2 linked regions of the Tomitella gaofuii genome follow. The protein of the gene in region 2 interacts with the protein of the main gene of each other region in a pairwise test. Links are inferred from orthologs where the notes say so. Each region holds a gene or a part of one and is shown on either strand. Other genes may lie near its edges.

Region 1 (7,944 bases), 2.2 Mb from region 2 along the record:
TGCTGCCAGAACGACGCGACCGTCCCCGGGTACCCGGCCACCACGACCGCGTCGAGGCCCGCGATATCGACCCCGAGCTCCAGCGCGTTCGTCGTCGCCACGCCGAGAAGCGCGCCGTCGGCCAGCGCGGCCTCCAGCGCACGCCTGTCGTCGGCGAGGTACCCGGCGCGGTAGGCGGCGATGCGGTCGGCGAGCTCGGGGACCGCATCGCCGGCGAGGCCGGCCGCGGTGAGGGCGGTGATCTCGGCGCCGCGCCGCGACCGGACGAAGGTGAGCGTGCGCGCGCCCTCCACCACGAGGTCGGCCATGATGCGCGCCGCCTCCGCGCCCGCCGACCTCCGGACCGGGGCCCCGTTCTCGCCGGTGACCTCCGGCAGCAGCGGCGGCTCCCACAGGGCGACGGTCCGTGGACCGTGCGGCGATGCGTCGTCGGTGACCTCGACGACGTCGGCGCCCACCAGCCGCGACGCCGCCGCGCCGGGTTGCGACGTGGTGGCGCTGGCGAGCACGAACACCGGCGCCGAACCGAACCGTGCGCACAGGCGCCGGAGCCGCCGCACGATGAGCGCGACATTCGATCCGAACACGCCGCGATAGGAGTGGCACTCGTCGATGACGACGAAGCGGAGGCGACGGAAGAACGGGCTCCACCGGGCGTGCCCGCCGAGCAGGCCGAGGTGCAGCATGTCCGGATTGGTGAACACCCACCGCGAATGCGCGCGCACCCACTCGCGGACCTCGCGGGGGGTGTCGCCGTCGTACGGGGCGGGGTTGACGGGTGCAACGGGCGCGACAGGGGAAGCGGGGGACGCGGCGGGTGCGGCGCCGGGGGCCGCCGACTCGATCTCCCCGCACAAGGCGCGCACCGACCGCAACTGGTCGGCGCCGAGTGCCTTGGTGGGGGAGAGATACAGCGCGGTCGCCCGCGGGTCGGCATACAGCGCGCTGAGGACGGGCAGGTGATACCCCAGCGACTTTCCCGACGCCGTGCCCGTGGACACCACGACGTGCCGGCCCGCGAACGCGTGCTCGGCCACTGCCGCCTGGTGCTGCCATGGCCGCGGGATGCCGGTGGCCTGCAGCGCCGCGACGACGTCGGGGTGCGCCCACTGCGGCCAGGAGGCATGACGGGCCTCGCGCCCGGGGAGGTCGACCGCATGGGTGAGCACCTCCGGCGCCGCGGCGCCCGCGAGTACGTGGTCGAGCAGTTCGCGTCCGAAGTTCGTCGCCGTCACCCTGCCGCCTTCCCCGTCGCCGCTACGAATATTTCGTTCCATTGACCGTGTGATCGACGCCTCTGTACTATCCGCCTTGAGATGACAGTCACATGAGCAACATTGGTCACATCAATCACACGATCCGGATCGACGGTCGCGTCGCCGGAACGTCGCTTGCATGGAGGTCCCCATGAGTATCACCCGTACTCGCAGCGCCGTCGCAGGCGGCGCCGCGCTCGCTGCCGTTGCGGCGCTGGCGCTGCCGGCGGTGGCCTCGGCGGCACCGCAGAACAACAGTCCCCTCGGCAGCATCATCGACGCGGGGTCGTCGCAGTCGGCGATGCCGGACCTGGGCTCGCTGCAGTCGTCGCTGGGCAGTGCCGTCGCGCCGGTCGCCAGCCTGGCCGCACCGCTGGGGAGCCTGCTGTTGCCGGTGGGCAGCCTCGCCGGTTCGCTGGGTTCGGTGGTGCTGCCGGCGGGCAGTCTGATGGAGCAGCTCGGCAGCGCCGTGCCGGGAAGCTCCGGCAGCGCGGCGCCCGACTCGTCGGGCAGCGCACCGCCGCTGCCGGACACGGGCAGCGCGCAGTCGTCCGGGGCCACGGACGCGCCCGCCGGGAGCAGAAGCGCCGACGGCAATCCGTTCGACGACCTCATCGCGACGCTCGCGAGCCTGTTCACCGGGATGTCCTGACCGGGACCGGCGCGGCACAGCGGTGTGCGACGCTACTATTCGCGGGTGCACCAGCTGTCCCTCTTCGCGGCGGAGTCCGAGGAACCCGCGCCGTCCGACCTTGCCGGGCTGCTCGCCGCGGGCGGGCACGCGGTGGTGACCGGCGCGGGCGCCCGTGTCTCCATCATCGTCGACGCCCCGTGGCGTGCCCGCGCCGTCCTGCAGATGATGCAGCAGGCACTGCGGGCAGGACACCCGCAGGCGGTCGAGGCCCTCGAGGCGGCGGAGATTCTTGGAACGGCGGAGATCCTCGAAACGGATGAGGGGCGCCCGCTTGTGCGCACGGCTCCCGCGCCGGAACTGCTGCCGCTCGCCAGGGCGTGGCAGCGCGGCGCGATCAAACGCGTCCCCGACGGGTGGGTCCCCTCGGCGCGAGCACTGCGAGCATGGTCCCTCGCCGCCGGGCGGGCGGTGGACGGGCATTACCTGCTGGGCCTCGATCCGCATGCCGAGCAGACGCACCAACCGTTGGCCGCGGCGCTCGCGGGCGCCGGGATCGCCGTCACCGTGATCGGCCCGCGCGGCGGCGGGCCTGCCGTGCGGGTGACGGGTCGGCGCCGGCTCTCGCGGCTTCGCGAGAACATCGGCGAGCCGCCGCAGGACGGCCCGCCCGACGCGTGGCCGCCGGAATGATCGGAACCGACGGTGAGACGTGCCCGTGCCGGGTGTGCAAGTCTGGTGGCGATGACGGACGGGCGCATCGGCGGTCGGCCTTGCACACGGCCGACGGTTGCTGAGTATGGTCGTGTTCCGATAGCGGCGGCTTCGGTGCGCCGATTCGGGCGGCGCGACGCGGAAAGGGTTTGGTCAGCAGGTGGCAAGCACGAAGCAGGGCTCCGGTGCGAAGAACGGATCGGGCGACGCGGTCACGCGCCGGCTCGTGATCGTCGAGTCTCCGGCCAAGGCCCGGACCATCGCCAACTACTTGGGTTCCGGTTACGTCGTCGAATCGTCTCGCGGCCACATTCGCGACCTTCCGCGCGGCGCCGCGGACGTCCCCGCCAAGTACAAGGGGGAGAAGTGGGCGCGCCTCGGCGTCAACGTCGACCATGACTTCGAGCCGCTCTACGTGGTGAGCCCGGACAAGAAGTCCACCGTCACCGAGCTGAAGTCTCTGCTCAAGGATGTCGACGAGCTCTACCTCGCCACAGACGGCGACCGCGAGGGCGAGGCGATCGCGTGGCATCTGCTCGAGGCGCTCAAGCCCAAGGTGCCCGTCAAGCGCATGGTGTTCCATGAGATCACCAAGCCCGCGATCCTCGCGGCGGCCGAGAACCCTCGCGACCTGGACCAGGACCTGGTGGACGCGCAGGAGACGCGGCGGATCCTCGACCGCCTGTACGGCTACGAGGTCTCGCCGGTGCTGTGGAAGAAGGTGATGCCCAAGCTCTCCGCCGGCCGTGTGCAGTCGGTGGCAACGCGCATCATCGTCCAGCGTGAACGTGAGCGGATGGCGTTCACCGCCGCCGATTATTGGGACATCGCCGCCACGCTCGACGCGGGTGCCGATGCCGCACCGCGGTCGTTCGGAGCCAAGCTGCAGTCGATCGACGGCAAGCGGGTGGCCACGGGGCGCGACTTCGGCCAGGACGGGCGGCTCAAGGCGGCCAAGCCCGGCAACGTCGAGGTCACCCTGGTCGACGAGGCCCGCGCCCACGCGCTCACCGAGTCGCTGCGGGGCACCGACCTGACCGTGTCCTCGGCGGAGGAGAAGCCCTACACCCGTCGCCCCTACGCTCCGTTCATGACCTCCACCCTGCAGCAGGAGGCCGGGCGCAAGCTGCGGTTCTCGGCCGAGCGCACCATGCGCGTGGCGCAGAAGCTGTACGAGAACGGCCACATCACCTACATGCGTACCGACTCGACCACGCTCAGCGAGTCGGCGATCCGGGCCGCGCGGGAGCAGGCCGGCGAGCTGTACGGGCCGGAGTACGTGCACTCCAGCCCGCGGCAGTACACCCGCAAAGTCAAGAACGCGCAGGAGGCGCACGAGGCCATCCGCCCCGCGGGTGACCAGTTCAAGACGCCGGGAGAGCTGCACGGCCGGCTCGACGGCGACGAGTTCCGGCTCTACGAGCTGATCTGGCAGCGCACCGTGGCCTCGCAGATGTCCGACGCCCGGGGCGTCACGCTGAGCCTGAAGATCGCCGGCACCGCGCGCAGCGGCGAGCAGTGCGTGTTCTCCGCATCCGGGCGCACGATCACCTTCCCCGGCTTCCTCAAGGCGTACGTGGAGACGGTGGACGCCCTCGAGGGCGGCGAGGCCGACGACGCCGAGCGCCGGCTGCCGTACCTGTCGGAGGGACAGGGCGTGACCGCCACCGAGCTCCGGCCGGACGGGCACTCCACCACGCCGCCGTCCCGCTACACCGAGGCCAGCCTGGTCAAGGCGCTCGAGGAGCTCGGCATCGGCCGCCCGTCCACCTATGCGTCGATCATCAAAACCATCCAGGACCGCGGGTACGTCTACAAGCGAGGCAGCGCGTTGGTGCCCGCGTGGGTCGCGTTCGCCGTCATCGGGCTGCTCGAAGCGCACTTCGGGCGGCTGGTGGACTTCGACTTCACCGCGTCCATGGAGAACGAGCTCGACGAGATCGCCGCCGGGGCCCAGAGCCGGATCGACTGGCTCACGGACTTCTACTTCGGCAATGCATCGGACCCGGCGGGCACGCTGTCCGGCTCGGGTGGGCTCAAGCAGCTGGTGGGCGGCAACCTCGAAGACATCGACGCGCGTGAGGTCAACTCGATCCGCGTGTTCGACGACGCGGAGGGCCGGCCGGTGTTCGTGCGCGTCGGACGGTACGGGCCGTACCTCGAACGCACCGTCATCGGCGACGACGGTGAGCCGACGTCGCAGCGCGCCAACCTCACCGACTCGATCTCACCGGACGAGCTCAGCGTCGAGGTGGCCGAGAAGCTCTTCGCCACACCGCAGGAGGGGCGCGAGCTCGGCGTGGACCCCGCCACCGGCCACCGCATCCTGGCAAAGGAGGGCAGGTTCGGCCCGTACGTGACGGAGGTGCTGCCCGAGCCGAAGCCCGACGCCGACGCAGCGGGTGCCGGAGTTGTGGAGCCGGAGGCCAAGGAGGCGCCCGCCAAGGCCGCGGCCAAGAAGGCGCCCGCCAAGGCCGCGGCCAAGAAGGCGCCCGCGAAGAAGACGGCGAAGAAGGCGGCAGGACCCAAGCCGCGCACCGCATCGCTGTTCAAATCGATGGAGTTGTCGTCGCTCACGCTCGATGACGCCCTCACGCTGCTGTCGCTGCCGCGCGTGGTGGGCGTCGACCCGGAATCCGGTGAGGAGATCACCAGCCAGAACGGCCGGTACGGCCCCTACATGAAAAAGGGCACCGATTCCCGGTCGCTGGCGACGGAGGACCAGATCTTCTCGATCACCCTCGACGAGGCCCTCAAGATCTACGCCGAGCCCAAGCGGCGGGGCCGCCAGGCCGCGAAGCCGCCGCTGCGCGAGCTGGGCGACGACCCGTCCACCGGCAAGGCGATGGTGATCAAGGACGGGCGGTTCGGCCCGTACGTCACGGACGGCGAGGTGAACGCGAGCCTGCGCAAGGGCGACGAGGTGGCGGAGGTCACCGTCGACCGGGCTTCCGAGCTGCTGGCGGACAGGCGCGCGAAGGCGCCGGCGAAGAAGACCGCCAAGAAGACGGCCGCCAAGAAGTCTCCTGCGAAGAAGACCGCGGCGAAGAAGACGGCGGCGAAGAAGTCTCCTGCGAAAAAGACGGCCGCCAAGAAGACCACAGCGAAGAAGGCGGCGGACTGACCCCCGGGATCACGTGCGCGGGCCGGTGGCCACGGGCGGCAGCTGCTGCCAGTGGGCGAGGACGGCCGGGTCCTGCATCTCCATCCATGCGATCACGTCGGAGTACGTCGCGCAGACCGTTTCGGGGTCGTCGCAGACTTCGCGCATGAAATCGGCGGTGGCCGGGTTGAAGGCGTTGCCGTTCCAGTCGTTGAAGTGGTTGGCGATCACGAGCGGTGCGCGGTTGCCGCCCTTGGCCTGTCCGTACATGTACATGTAGGTGTCTTTGACGATCCGCCGCACTTCGGGGGCGGTTTCCGGCTCGTCGCGTGCGCGGTTGAACGTGTACCAGAAGTTGTAGTCGAGGGCGGTCTGGGTCTTTCCGAGCGGCGGCGAGTAGACGTTGGGGATGGGGAACTCCCAGATGCCGTCCACTTTGTACGGCCAGGAGATGCCGGTGGTGGGCGAGGGCATGGACGAGTCCCAGGTCATGCCGTGGGCCTTCCACGCGGGGATGAGCTGGTCGAGCCGGCCTTCGAGGCATTGGGTGCGGCCGCCGCGGACCTCGTCGGGACCGAAGAGCAGTTCCTCGGGGGCGTTGTCGAGGCCGTTGTTGTGTTTCCAGCCGGCCATGAGTGAGAAGAACTCGTCCAGCTCGACGTTCCAGTCGTCCGTGGTCCAGCGGTCGCCGTTGTAGCCGCCGCCGGCGCAGAAGTGGCCGACGTAGTGGGTGCCCATCTCGTGGCCGGCAAGCCAGGTGCGGTTGAGGTAGCGGATCTGCTGGCGCACCTCGCTGCGGGTGCCGCCGAAGGCGACGGCTGCTTCGCCGGGTGCGTGACCGGGGCCCTGGTAGTGGTCCGCGTTGTCGTCGGTGAGGAAGTACAGGCCGGTCATCAGGGCGGTGAAGCGGGCGTCGGTGGCCTCGGCGGCGTCGAGGAACATGTCCCAGTTGGGGGTGACTCCGACGCCGTCGAAGGAGAACAGCACGAACTGCGGCGGCTTCTCTCCGGGGGCGAGCCTTGTCATCGGCACATTGGTAGGGGGCGGGGCGGGCGGCGAGGAGGGAGGCGCAGCAGGGGGTGCCGGTGTCCCGGCGGAGCCTGTGGCGACCCGCCCCTGCGGCCGGCCGCCGTCGTCCGCGGCGCTGCTGCTTCCGGTGCTCTGCCACTGGAGCAGGCCGATCGTCGCGGTCACCAAGACGAGGGCCATGCCGACGGCGGCATATTCGGCCAGGCCGGGCCGCCTGCGCACGAGGGTACGGCGATAGCGGGCGCGTGCCGCACGGCCGAAACGGCGGGAGCGGTGGTGACGCCCCGTCATAGACGACGGGACGCGGTGGCAGGCGGGCATGCCGTGGTGCGCCGCGGACGGTCCACCCCGCTCCGGCCGGTGGCTTCGGTGCGAGTGACGTTGGACCGCACGGAGCTTCGGATCAGACGGACACGACGGTCGTGGATTGTGTCGGCGGTCACGCACCGGACTATAACAACGGCGTAGTCCCGTGGTGCACAGGCGATCCGCCGCGTGTCCTCCGAATGCGCACTGCTCGAACCGGGAATCGCACGGGACGTGCGGTCGTCACGGCACCGGACGCATGAGCCTCGTGGTCGCGGTACGGCCGCGGAGGAGCACCGCGTGGCCCGCACCCCACCGTGCCTGCTCGTCGGCCGATGCGGCGTCCCACACGGTGGACGACGCCAACGTCCGCGTCGGCTCGTTCTTCGCCAGCTCAGTGAGCCGCGCGGCCTCGTTGACCGGCGTTCCGATCACGGTGTACTCCATGCGGTCCGCCCCGCCGACGTGGCCGGCCACCGCCGTGCCCGCGGAGACGCCGATGCCCATGCCGGTCCGGCCCACGATGTCCGTGAGGATGGGGCGCAGTTCGCGCGCCGCCGCGAGCGCGGCCGTGCACGAATCGCCGTGGTCTATGGGGGCGCCGAACACCGCGAGCGTCGCGTCGCCCTGGAACTTGTTGACGAACCCGCCGTGCGCGTCGACGACCCGGATCACGGCGTCGAAGAAGGCGTTGAGCATCCGGACGACCTCCTTGGGGCCGGACCGGTCGGTGATCGTCGTCGATCCGACGAGGTCCACGAACAGCACGGCCACCTCGTGTTCCTCGCCGCCCAGGTCGGTGCCGCGCTCGAGGGCCTGGCGTGCCACGTCCTCGCCGACGAACCGGCCGAACAACTCGCGCAGCCGGCGCCGTTCGGCGAGGCCCGCGACCATGCCGTTGAATC
Region 2 (7,402 bases):
TGCACGCTCTGTGGTCGGACGTGCTCCCGCGGCAGATCTTCGCCCCGATGCCGCCGCGCGACTACGACCCGGACTACGTGCTGAACCTGGAGTTGCTGCTGTCGGCGCAGGCGGACGAGACGGCGGCGGTGATCGTGGAGCCGGTGGTGCAGGGCGCCGGCGGCATGCGCTTCCACGACCCGCAGTACCTGCAGGCACTGCGCGACGCGTGCGATCGGCACGGCGTGCTGCTCGTCTTCGACGAGATCGCCACCGGATTCGGCCGTACCGGACGCATGTTCGCGGCCGACCACGCCGACGTACGTCCGGACATCATGTGCGTCGGCAAGGCCCTCACGGGGGGATACATGACGCTGGCGGCGACGCTGTGCACGCCGGAGCTGGCGCGTGCCATCAGCGCGGGCGAGGCGGGCGGACTCATGCACGGGCCCACGTTCATGGCCAACCCGTTGGCGTGCGCGGTGGGCGCGGCGTCGCTGGAGCTTCTGCTCTCGCGGGACTGGGAGACCGAGGTGACCGACCTGGAGGACGGGCTCACTGCGGGGCTGGCGCCGGCGTGGGATCTGCCGAACGTCGTCGATGTGCGCGTGCTCGGCGGGATCGGCGTCATCGAGCTCGATTCGCCCGTGGACATGGCCACCGCGACGGACGCCGCCGTGGACGCGGGGGCGTGGCTGCGGCCGTTCCGGACTCTGATCTACGCGATGCCGCCATACATCAGCACGCCCGACGATCTGACGACCGTCACCGGCGCGATGGTGGCGGCCGCAGCGAGTCAGTCGCAGGGAGAAGTCCCGGGCTGAACCGGACGTCTGGGCAGCACACCCTGCTACTTGAACGGCGTTCAATTTGTGTACGGTGGGTCCATGCCCACCGAGACACACGCACATGCCCCGGCCCTGTCGGTCGGCGCGGACCCGCTCGCCTGGCTCGATGACGCGTCCGCGCACCGGCGTGCCGCCGGCCTGCACCGGGAGCTCGCGCCCCGCACGGCGGGTGCGCGCGGGGCGGGCTCCGGCGCGATAGACCTCGCCTCCAACGACTACCTGGGGCTGAGCGCCCACCCCGAGGTGATCGCGGGCGCGGTCGACGCGGCGCGGCGCTGGGGCGCCGGCTCCACGGGATCGCGCTTGGTCACCGGCACCACCGAGGAGCATGCGGCGCTCGAACGCGAGCTCGCGGCGTTCGCCGGCGCCGGTTCCGGCCTGGTCTTCTCCTCCGGTTACACGGCGAACCTCGGCGCGGTGACGGCGCTGGCGGGCCGGGGTGCGCTCATCGTGTCCGACGCCGGCAGCCACGCGTCGCTCGTCGACGCCTGCCGGCTCTCCCGCGCCCGCGTGGTGGTGACCACGCACGCCGACGCCGACGCGGTCGATCGGGAGCTGGCCGGCCGCGCCGAGGACCGGGCGCTCGTCATCACCGACTCCGTGTTCAGCGCCGACGGGGACCTGGCGCCGCTGCGCGCCCTGCACCGGGCGTGCCGTAGGCGGGGCGCGATGCTGCTGGTCGACGAGGCGCACGGGCTGGGCGTGCGCGGAGAGGGCGGCCGCGGGCTGGTGCACGAACTGGGGCTCGCCGGCGTGCCGGACATCGTGGTCACAGCGACGCTGTCGAAATCGCTCGGCGGCCAGGGCGGCGTCGTGCTCGCCGATCCGCGCGTGCGGGAGCACCTCATCGACGCCGCGCGGACGTTCATCTTCGACACCGGTCTGGCGCCGGCGTCGGTCGGATCGGCGCGGGCGGCGCTCGGGGTGCTGCGCCGTGAACCCGAGCGCGCCGCGGCGGTGCTGCGCCGGGCGCACGAGCTGGCGCGGATCTGCGGCGGGGACCGCCCGGAGGCGGCGGTGGTCTCGCTCGTGCTCGGCGACCCGCAACGGGCCGTCGACGCGGCGCGCTGGTGCGCCGGCCGGGGGCTGCGCGTGGGCTGCTTCCGGCCGCCTTCGGTGCCGGCGGGGACCTCGCGGCTGCGCCTGACGGCGCGGGCCGACCTCACCGATGAGGACATGACCGTCGTACGCGGCGTGCTGACGGCGGTCGCAGCGGGGGTGTCCGCGTGAGCATCCTGTTCGTCACGGGCACGTCCACCGGCGTCGGCAAGACGGTCGTCACCGCGGCGCTCGCGTCGGTGCTCGCGCGGTCCGGGAGCGTCGCGGTGTGCAAGCCCGCGCAGACGGGGCTGCGGCCGGGGGAGCCCGGGGATCTCGCGGATGTCGTGCGCCTCGCCGGCGCGGTGACCACCGTGGAGCTGGCCCGGTATCCGGATCCGCTGGCGCCGGACACGGCCGCGCGCCGGGCCGGGATGCCGCTGCTGCGGTGCGCGGACGTCGTGGACGCCGTGCGGCGGCTCGACGCCCGGCACGACCACGTGCTCGTCGAGGGGGCCGGCGGCGTGCTGGTGCGGCTCGGCGCGGGCGGGTTCACGCTCGCCGACGTGGCCGCGGAGCTCGGCGAGGCGGGAGCAGACGTCTCTGCCGTCGTCGTGGTCGACCCGGCGCTGGGCGCGCTCAACCACGCCGACCTCACGGTGCGGGCGCTGCACGCGGCGGGCGTGCCGTGTGCGGGGCTGGTCATCGGTTCCTGGCCGGACGCGCCCGACCTGGCCATGCGGTGCAACCTTCGCGACCTGCCCGCCCAGACCGGGGTGCCGGTGCTCGGCGGGCTGCGCGCGGGCGCGGGCGCGATGGGGCGCGCGGAGTTCGCGGCGGAGGCGCAGCATGTGCGGGATCCGGGATGGTGCGATCCGCGCAGCAATGCCCGCCCGACGTCGTCGGCCTATCCGTCGCCGTCGACCCACCCGTGCCCGGCCAGCTCCACCGCGGCGCTGCCGCCGGTGCGCGACGCGATCAGCGCGCCGAACCCGGGCGCGTCGTCGGCGGGCACGGCGACGGTGAGGGCGGCGTCCGCGCCTCCGGGGCCCACGCCGTAGTCGACGGCCACGATGCGCAGCCCGCCGGCGCGCAGCTCGTTCTCCAGCCTGCCGGCGTCGGCCGCCGCCACCGTCGCCGTCCGGTACTCCACGCTCAGGCGGGTGCGGGTGCCCGCGGCGTCGAGGGCCGCCGTCACCGCGTCGCCGTAGGCGCGGACCAGGCCGCCGGTGCCCAGCTTGATCCCACCGAAATAGCGGGTGACCACCGCCACCACGTCGCTCACCGCGCGGCCGCACAGTGTCTCGAGCATGGGCGCCCCGGCGGTGCCCGCGGGCTCGCCGTCGTCGTTCGACCGTTGCAGGCGCCCGCGCGGGCCGATCACGAAAGCGGTGCAGTGGTGGCGGGCGGCGCGGTGCTCGCGGCGCGCCCGGGCGATGACGTCACGTGCGGAGTCCTCGTCCTCGACCCGGCGCAGGCGCGCGAGGAACCGGGATCTCTGCACCTCCGTCTCCACGTCGACGTCGCGGCCGATCACGAGGTACGCGTCGGGCATGCCGTCCGGCGTCGGAGGGGTCTGCGGGGGAGGAGACTGCGGGCTACCGGGCATCGACGGGCTCGCGGGCGGTCTCCGGGTCGGTGCCGTCCCAGCATTCGACGTTCCGCAGCCCGGGGACGTCGTCGCGATGGAACACCGGGTCGAGCCCGCGGGACTTCTGCCGCGTGTAGTGGCGCAGCAGAACGACAGCGACCCCGCCGATCGCGAAGAGCCCGAGGATGTTGATCGTGGCCATGAGCGACGAGAACACGTCGGCCAGGTTCCACACCAGGCTCACCTGCGCGATGGCGCCGAAGAACACGAAGCCGACGACGAGGACGCGGAAGACGAGCAGCACCGCCTTGCTCCGGGTGAAGAACGCGATGTTGGTCTCGCCGTAGTAGTAGTTGCCGATGATGGAGCTGAAGGCGAGGAAGAACAGGATCACGGCGAGCACGGGCGCGGCCCAGCTGCCCATGTGCTCCTGCAGGGCGGTCTGGGTGAGCTGGACGCCCTCGATGTCGCTGCCGAAATCGGGGTTGGACAGCAGGATGATGAACGCGGTGGCCGAGCACACCACGAGGGTGTCGAAGTAGACGCCGAGGGTCTGCACCAGGCCCTGCTTGACCGGGTGGGACACGGCCGCGGTGGCGGCGGCGTTGGGGGTGGAGCCCATGCCGGCCTCGTTGGAGAACAGTCCGCGCCGCATGCCCTGCATCATCGCCGCCCAGATGCCGGCCCCCGCGAACTGCCGGATGCCGAACGCCGATTCGACGATGTCGGTGATCACCGCGGGGAGGTGCGGCAGGTTGGTGACGATGACGAACAGCGCGATCCCCACGTAGAGCACCGCCATGACGGGCACGACGATCTGCGAGACGCCGGAGATGCGGTGCACGCCGCCGAAGATGACCAGGCCGGCCAGGACGGCGAGCGCGACGCCGATGGCGGCCGGCATCCAGTCGGCATCCGAGCCGACGGCCAGCTCGAACGCACTGGTGATGGAGTTGGACTGCACGGCGTTGAACACGAAGCCGTAGGTGAAGGTGATCGCGACGGCGAACAGGAACGCCATCGCCAGGCCGGCCTTGCGGTTCTTGATGCCGCGGCTGAGGTAGTAGGCGGGGCCGCCGCGGTAGTCGCGGCCGTCGCGCACCTTGTAGAGCTGGCCCAGGGTGGACTCGACGAACGCGGTGGCGCCGCCGATGACGGCCAGCAGCCACATCCAGAACACCGCCCCCGGGCCGCCGACGGTGATGGCGACGGCCACACCGGCGACGTTGCCGGTGCCCACGCGGGAGGCGGCGGAGATGCAGAACGCGCGGAACGCGGAGATGGCGCCGGGGCCGGTGTCGCCCTGCGCGCGGGCCGGCCGTTCGCGCAGCGTCCGCGCCATCTCGGGGAGCATGCGGAGCTGCACGACGGCGGTGCGGGCGCCGAAGTACAGTCCGGCGCCGACCAGCAGGACGATCAGCACATAGCCGTACTTGTCGTTGAACCAGACTATGGCCTCGTCGACGGAATCCATTCCGCACATACTAACGAGGTGATCGGCCCCACCTGCGGCGAACCGGCAGGTGGCCTCATTCCGCGGCGGCGGGCGGCCGGCGGTGGTACTCGGGGTTGGGACGGTGGCCCATGGCCGACGAGACCCTGTTGGTGAAGTTGTACATCGCCGCGATCTCGACGACGTCCCAGATGTCGTCGTCGGTGAGACCGGCCGCGCGCAGGTCCTCGAGGTCCTGCCTCTCGACAGTGTCCGGCGCCGAGGTGAGCTTCTCCGCGTAGGCGCAGATGGCGCGCCGACGGGGGTCCAGCCCGGCGTGCCGCCAGTTGATCGAGATCAGGTCCGCCTGCGCCCGGTCGCCCAGCGCCTCCGCCAGCGAGTAGCCGTGCGAGACCATGCAGTACGTGCAGTGGTTGATGTTGGACACCACCACCGCGATCATCTCCCTGTCTGCCGCGTCGAGGGTCTCGGTGGGTGCGGTCACCTCGCGGAAGTGGTTGAACCAGGCGGAGAACCGTTCCGGTCGCCGCGCGTAGGCCAGGAAGACGTTGGGCAGGAAGCCGATCTGCTCGCGGGCCTTGCCGAAGAGCTTCTGCAGGCCCGATGGCAGGTCGGTCTCGCGGGGGACGGGGAAGAACGGTTGCGGCTGCTGGTCCACGGTGCTGCTCCTGGTGTTCGTCGGTGGTGGGATGGTCGGATGCGTTCCCGGCTGCGGGGGGTTCAGGGTGTTCGGGGCCGGTCGAGGCCGGCGCGCACGGCGTGCTTGCGGACCTTGCCGGTGGCGGTCTTCGGGAGCTCGTCGACGACGAGGACCCGTTTGGGCACCTGGAAGGCGGCGAGGTGCGTGCGGGCGTGGGAGCGGACGCGCTCGGCCAGATCGTCGGCCGTGGTGGTGGCCGGGCCTGGATCCGGGGCGGACGCCGGGCCGTCGGCGACCACGACGGCGCACACGGCCTCGCCCCAATGGTCGTCGGGAACGCCGATGACGGTGCACTCGGCGACGCCCGGGACGGCGGCCACCACACGCTCCACGTCCACCGAGGAGACGTTCTCCCCGCCGGTTTTGATGATGTCCTTGAGCCGGTCGGTGAACCACACGACGCCCTCGTCGTCGAGGTGGCCGATGTCGCCGCTGTGGAACCATCCGTGCGCGAACGCTTCGCGGTTGGCGGGTCCGTTGTTCCAATACCCGGACATCACGTGCGGGCCGCGATAGACGATCTCCCCGCTGTCACCCGGGCGCACGGGTTCGCCGCCGGGGCCGAGGATCGCCGTCCGCACCGTGGGTACTGCCGGCCCCCAGGAGTCCGGTTTGGTGCGCTGGTGGGCGGGCCACTGCAGCACCGTCGCAGGCACCACCTCCGTCTGCCCGGAGCCCAGGATCACCGACGCGGACGGGAACAGCGCCTCGACGTCGCCCAACAGGTCCGCGGGCATCGGCGCCATCGCGTACACGGCGGTGCGCAGTGTGCTGATGGGGCCGGCGTCGCCACGCGCCGCGACCATCGCGCGGTACATCATCGGCAGGCCCATCGTGTGGGTGACGGCGTGCCGTTCGATGTCGGCGAGGACCGCGGCCGGGTCGAACGAAGCGTGCAGCACCACGGTTCCGCCGGTGAACAGCACCGGGATGACGAGGGTGTTGAGTGCGGTCGTGTGGAACATCGGCAGCATGTTGAGCAGCGTCGAGGGGGTGTCCCCCCACTGGTGGCCGATCTGCATCGCGTTCGTCATGGCGCCGATGACCACCGCGACATGGCTGGTGAGCACGCCCTTCGGCCGTGACGTGGTGCCGGAGGTGTACAGGCATTGCACGGTGTCCCTGTCGTCGACGGGGACCTCCACCGGGCCGGCCGGGGCGGCGGCGACGAGCTCGTCCCAGGATTCGACGTGATGCCCATCAACGGAGCCGATGCCGGCGACGACGATCCGCAGCCCCGCCGGCGGATGCTGCAGGAAACCGTGCAGCAGGGGCAGCGCATCGTCGTCGACGATGACGGTGCGGCTGCCCGAGTCCGCGAGGATCCAGGCGATGTCGTCCGGGGCGAGCGCGATGTTGACCGGCATCGCCACCAGTGCCGTCTTGGCGCACGCGAAATACGAGGCGACCATGCGCCACGAGTTGCGCATGAGCATCGCGACGGGCTCCTGACGGTGCAGTCCGCCGGCGAGGAGAGCGTGCCCGAGCGCGTCGGACGCCGCGTCGAGCGTGCGATAGGTGACGGTCGCATCGCCGTCGACGATCGCGGTGCGCGAGCCGAACATCGCGGCCGCGCGCACCAGCGCATCCCCGGCGGCGACGCGCGTGGCCAGGTTGATGTCGATCTCGGGGATGCCGGACAGGTCGGGGCGCATCGTCACCTCACGCGTGCTTCGGTGGCCCCGGATGTGACGTGGGGCACGGACGGTGCCGACGCTAACAGCGTCGTCTGCCAGAAACAAGCATGGGTGATTGTTTGGTGGTCGCGGTCCGTCCCGTGGATGTCTCCGCGC

What was found.
Region 1: the proteins of H4F70_RS21200 (region 2) and topA interact in binary tests that used the Escherichia coli proteins (3 or more experiments, as listed by UniProt). The link is inferred for Tomitella gaofuii from one-to-one orthologs.

What each region holds. Positions count from the first base shown.
Region 1 is NZ_CP059900.1:742,370-750,313, forward strand. Bases 2,384-5,925 are described here. They hold topA (type I DNA topoisomerase), read left to right. Parts: upstream 2,384-2,761; coding sequence 2,762-5,725; downstream 5,726-5,925. Other genes in these bases: H4F70_RS03470 (hypothetical protein), read left to right, coding at 2,384-2,580; H4F70_RS03480 (polysaccharide deacetylase family protein), read right to left, coding at 5,735-5,925. In the rest of the region: H4F70_RS03460 (DEAD/DEAH box helicase), read right to left, coding at 1-1,277; H4F70_RS03465 (hypothetical protein), read left to right, coding at 1,408-1,908; more of H4F70_RS03470, read left to right, coding at 1,954-2,383; more of H4F70_RS03480, read right to left, coding at 5,926-6,730; H4F70_RS03485 (adenylate/guanylate cyclase domain-containing protein), read right to left, coding at 7,283-7,944. UniProt on the Escherichia coli protein: Releases the supercoiling and torsional tension of DNA, which is introduced during the DNA replication and transcription, by transiently cleaving and rejoining one strand of the DNA duplex.
Region 2 is NZ_CP059900.1:2,896,443-2,903,844, reverse strand. What follows is about bases 1,597-4,596. They hold H4F70_RS21200 (IMPACT family protein), read right to left. Parts: upstream 3,421-4,596; coding sequence 2,773-3,420; downstream 1,597-2,772. Other genes in these bases: H4F70_RS13415 (alanine/glycine:cation symporter family protein), read right to left, coding at 3,464-4,596; H4F70_RS13430 (8-amino-7-oxononanoate synthase), read left to right, coding at 1,597-2,057. In the rest of the region: H4F70_RS13435 (adenosylmethionine--8-amino-7-oxononanoate transaminase), read left to right, coding at 1-803; more of H4F70_RS13430, read left to right, coding at 867-1,596; more of H4F70_RS13415, read right to left, coding at 4,597-4,930; H4F70_RS13410 (peroxidase-related enzyme), read right to left, coding at 4,986-5,567; H4F70_RS13405 (class I adenylate-forming enzyme family protein), read right to left, coding at 5,630-7,264.